One region of the Bacillus sp. KH172YL63 genome, then DNA from elsewhere that is predicted to be linked to it. Evidence: a T-box and tRNA genes for the amino acid it is inferred to sense, from the RefSeq annotation. Region 1 holds a T-box; the other holds one or more tRNA genes.
The links. The T-box of region 1 lies ahead of alaS (alanine--tRNA ligase). A T-box ahead of a tRNA ligase gene usually reads a tRNA of that ligase, here a tRNA-Ala.
Positions count from the first base shown of each region.

Region 2: it has a tRNA-Ala gene. The T-box ahead of alaS (alanine--tRNA ligase) is inferred to sense a tRNA for this amino acid. The anticodon was not compared.

Region 1 is NZ_AP022842.1:2,995,459-2,997,934, reverse strand. Features, by position in the region: gene KH172YL63_RS15410 (AI-2E family transporter) at 1-1,000, shown strand, start outside; T-box leader at 1,073-1,290, shown strand; gene alaS (alanine--tRNA ligase) at 1,352-2,476, shown strand, end outside.
Region 2 is NZ_AP022842.1:37,611-40,086, forward strand. Features, by position in the region: rRNA gene KH172YL63_RS00185 (16S ribosomal RNA) at 1-549, shown strand, start outside; tRNA gene KH172YL63_RS00190 (tRNA-Ile) at 661-737, shown strand; tRNA gene KH172YL63_RS00195 (tRNA-Ala) at 752-827, shown strand; rRNA gene KH172YL63_RS00200 (23S ribosomal RNA) at 975-2,476, shown strand, end outside.

The DNA.
Region 1 (2,476 bases):
TTTATTGAGGCCTGTCTGGCATCCGGTTTTGGTGGTAATTTTCTTTTCACTGCTTCCTTTTCTGATCGGGGCTTTCATTGCCTATCTGCTTCACCCTGTTGTGGAGAAGCTGCATGAAGCGGGTATTCACCGTGGGATAGCGATCATGCTCATTTACCTCCTGTTCTTCGGGGGAATCGGCTATGGGATTTACAAAGGAACGCCTGCGATCATCCATCAGCTGAAGGATTTATCAGAGAACGCTCCGCTCTTCACGAAGCAATACCAGGGCTGGCTGAAGGTGGTGCAGAGTGAGACGTCGACTTGGCCGGACGGGATACAGGATCAGCTGGAGGAAAGGATAGACGGACTGGAGGCATGGGTGACGGGTCTAGTCACCGTTGTTCTTGCAACGGTCATGAAATTCATGAACAGCCTTCTCCTGGTCGCGATCATTCCTTTCGTCTCGTTTTATTTATTGAAAGACATCACCAAGGTGAAAGCTTTTCTGTGGCGGCTCACCCCGAAGAAGTGGCGGAAGAGTGCGATTTCGTTTTCCAGGGATGTGGATGAATCCCTCGGAGGCTACATCCGGGGGCAGCTGTTGGTGTGTTTGATCATCGGTGGGCTTTCTGCAGGGACCCTGTGGCTGATCGGCATGAAATACCCTTTGATCCTTGGATTGATCATCGGTGTGACGAATGTGATCCCGTATTTTGGGCCGATCATCGGGGCAGTCCCGGCGGTGCTTGTGGCAAGTACGATTTCATTGGATATGGTGATGTATGTTGTCATCATGGTGGTTGTTCTTCAATTTTTGGAAGGGAATATCCTGTCTCCCCTCATAGTGGGGAAAAGTCTTCATATGCACCCCCTGTTCATCATGGCTGCCCTTATCCTGGGCGGGGAAGTCGGAGGGGTGATCGGGATGATTGTGGCTGTGCCCATTCTAGCGGTCGTGAAGGTGGCCATATTGCACGGGCGAACCCATTTTCTCACAGCCAGACAAGAAGATTCATGAGAAAATGCCAATCAACATTGACAAATACAATGAATATTTCTATAATCCAACTTATACAAGTAATCGTATAGCATGAAAGCTATGAAGGATCGAGTAGGGTATAGTCCATTTTTTAGAGAGAAGTCCCCCCGGGCTGAAAGGGATTTTAAATGAAGGGTATCCGAATGCTAATCCTGAGTGCAGGTAAAGCCTGCCGTTGAACCGCGTTAAGGTGTTTTGAGGGATGAATGGACCGTACGCGGTTTATTCATAACCAGGGTGGTACCGCGAGAGCAGCTCTCGTCCCTGTATTGGGATGAGGGCTTTTTTGTATTCATTTTTAACATTACATACCTAAGGAGGAAGCTTCACATGAACAAATTAACAGGCGCAGAAATTCGTCAGAAGTTTTTAGATTTCTTTCAGGAAAAAGGGCATGGTGTCGAGCCGAGTGCTTCATTGGTTCCCCATGAAGATCCGTCCCTTCTATGGATCAACAGTGGTGTTGCCACATTAAAGAAATATTTTGATGGCCGTGTCATTCCGCAAAATCCAAGAATCGTCAATGCACAGAAATCGATTCGTACAAATGATATTGAGAATGTCGGGAAAACAGCCCGTCATCATACGTTCTTCGAAATGCTTGGGAATTTCTCAATCGGGGACTATTTCAAAGTAGAAGCGATTGAATGGGCGTGGGAATTTTTGACTGATGAAAAATGGGTTGGTTTCGATCCTGAAAAGCTGTCTGTCACGATTCACCCTGAAGATCATGAAGCATTTGATATTTGGAACAAAAAAGTGGGTGTACCTGCTGAACGCATCATCCGCATCGAAGGGAACTTCTGGGATATCGGTGAAGGACCAAGCGGACCGAATACGGAAATCTTCTACGATCGCGGACCTGAGTACGGTGACAATCCGGAAGATCCGGAACTATACCCAGGGGGGGAAAATGACCGCTACCTGGAAGTATGGAATCTTGTGTTCTCGCAATTCAACCATAATCCTGATGGGACATACACGCCGCTTCCTAAGAAGAACATCGATACAGGGATGGGCCTAGAGCGTATGGCCTGTGTCGTTCAGGAAGTGCCAACCAACTTCGACACAGACTTATTCATGCCGATCATTTCAGCAACAGAAGAGATTTCCGGTAAAGAATATGGGAAAGGAATGGAGTCCGATGTCGCGTTCAAGGTGATTGCCGACCATATCCGTACGGTTTCCTTTGCCATCGGTGACGGTGCCCTGCCATCCAACGAAGGACGTGGATATGTATTGAGAAGATTGCTTCGTCGTGCCGTTCGTTTCGCAAAGCAAATCGGCATCAATCGTCCGTTCATGTACGAATTGGTACCGGTTGTCTCTGAAGTGATGGTGGATTTCTATCCGGAAGTGAAGCAGAAAGCTGAATTCATTCAAAAAGTAGTGAAAAACGAAGAAGATCGTTTCCACGAGACATTGAATGAAGGATTGTCGATACTATCTTCCATC
Region 2 (2,476 bases), 1.3 Mb from region 1:
CTGGTCTTGACATCCTCTGACAACCCTAGAGATAGGGCTTTCCTTCGGGGACAGAGTACAGGTGCTGCATGGCTGTCGTCAGCTCGTGTCGTGAGATGTTGGGTTAAGTCCCGCAACGAGCGCAACCCTTGATCTTAGTTGCCAGCATTCAGTTGGGAACTCTAGGATGACTGCCGGTGACAAACCGGAGGAAGGTGGGGATGACGTCAAATCATCATGCCTTATGACCAGGGCTACACGTGCTACAATGGACGGTACAGGGCTGCAAGACCGCGAGGTTTAGCCAATCCCATAAAACCGTTCTCAGTTCGGATTGCAGGCTGCAACTCGACCTGCATGAAGTAGGAATCGCTAGTAATCGCGGATCAGAATGCCGCGGTGAATACGTTCCCGGGCCTTGTACACACCGCCCGTCACACCATGAGAGTTTGTAACACCCGAAGTCGGTGAGGTAACCTTTGGAGCCAGCCGCCTAAGGTGGGACAGATGACTGGGGTGAAGTCGTAACAAGGTAGCCGTAGGGGAACCTGCGGCTGGATCACCTCCTTTCTAAGGAAGATTTAACTAAAACGTTTGACAGTCGAAGTTTTGTTCAGTTTTGATGGTTCAATCATCAAAAACAATGATAAGCACGCCTTATCATTCATCTTTATGGGATATGGGCCTATAGCTCAGCTGGTTAGAGCGCACGCCTGATAAGCGTGAGGTCGGTGGTTCGAGTCCACTTAGGCCCACCATATTCTTCCCTTTAGGGGCCATAGCTCAGTTGGTAGAGCGCCTGCCTTGCACGCAGGAGGTCAGCGGTTCGATCCCGCTAGGCTCCACCAAAGATTTTTGCGTAAGCAAAATATCTAACCATATTGTCTCTTCTGAGACACATTTGTTCTTTGAAAACTAGATAAAGATAAATTGATAGTCAAGAAATTACCGAGTATCGCCATTTTAGGTTTTAAACCTTATGTAACAACCAATTCGGTTAAGTTATGAAGGGCGCACGGTGGATGCCTTGGCACTAGGAGCCGACGAAGGACGGGACTAACACCGATATGCTTTGGGGAGCTGTAAGTGAGCTTTGATCCAGAGATTTCGAATGGGGAACCCATTGTTCGTAATGGAACAATATCCATACTTGAATACATAGAGTATGGAAGGCAGACCAGGAACTGAAACATCTAAGTACCTGGAGGAAGAGAAAGCAATTGCGATTCCCTGAGTAGCGGCGAGCGAAACGGGATGTAGCCCAAACCAAGAGGCTTGCCTCTTGGGGTTGTAGAACACTCTATACGGAGTTACAAAGGAATGGGGTAGACGAAGAAGTCTGGAAAGACTCGTCAAAGAAGGTAACAACCCTGTAGTCGAAACGTCATTCCCTCTTGAGTGGATCCTGAGTACGGCGGAACACGAGAAATTCCGTCGGAATCTGGGAGGACCATCCTCCAAGGCTAAATACTCCCTAGTGACCGATAGTGAACCAGTACCGTGAGGGAAAGGCGAAAAGCACCCGGAAGGGGGAGTGAAATAGAACCTGAAACCGTGTGCGTACAAGCAGTCAGGAGCCCGTTAACGGGTGATGGCGTACCTTTGTATAATGAACCGGCGAGTTACGATCCCATGCAAGGTTAAGTTGATAAGACGGGGAGCCGCAGGGAAACCGAGTCTTAATAGGGCGAATTGAGTATGTGGTCGTAGACCCGAAACCAGGTGATCTACCCATGTCCAGGATGAAGTTCAGGTAACACTGAATGGAGGTCCGAACCCACGCACGTTGAAAAGTGCGGGGATGAGGTGTGGGTAGCGGAGAAATTCAATCGAACTTGGAGATAGCTGGTTCTCCCCGAAATAGCTTTAGGGCTAGCCTCATGTGTAAGAGTCTTGGAGGTAGAGCACTGTTTCGGCTAGGGGCCCTCATCGGGTTACCGAATTCAGACAAACTCCGAATGCCAAAGACTTATCCATGGGAGTCAGACTGCGAGTGATAAGATCCGTAGTCGAGAGGGAAACAACCCAGACCGCCAGCTAAGGTCCCAAAGTATACGTTAAGTGGAAAAGGATGTGGAGTTGCTTAGACAACCAGGAGGTTGGCTTAGAAGCAGCCATCCTTTAAAGAAAGCGTAATAGCTCACTAGTCGAGTCGACCCGCGCGGAAAATGTACCGGGGCTAAACGTATCACCGAAGCTGCGGATTGACACCTTTAGGTGTCAAGTGGTAGGGGAGCGTTCTAAGGACTGCGAAGCTAGACCGTAAGGACTGGTGGAGTGCTTAGAAGTGAGAATGCCGGTATGAGTAGCGAAAGATGGGTGAGAATCCCATCCACCGAATGCCTAAGGTTTCTGAGGAAGGCTCGTCCGCTCAGGGTTAGTCAGGACCTAAGTCGAGGCCGAAAGGCGTAGTCGATGGACAACAGGTTGATATTCCTGTACCACCTCTTTTCCGTTTGAGCAATGGGGGACGCGGAGGATAGGGTAAGCGCACTGC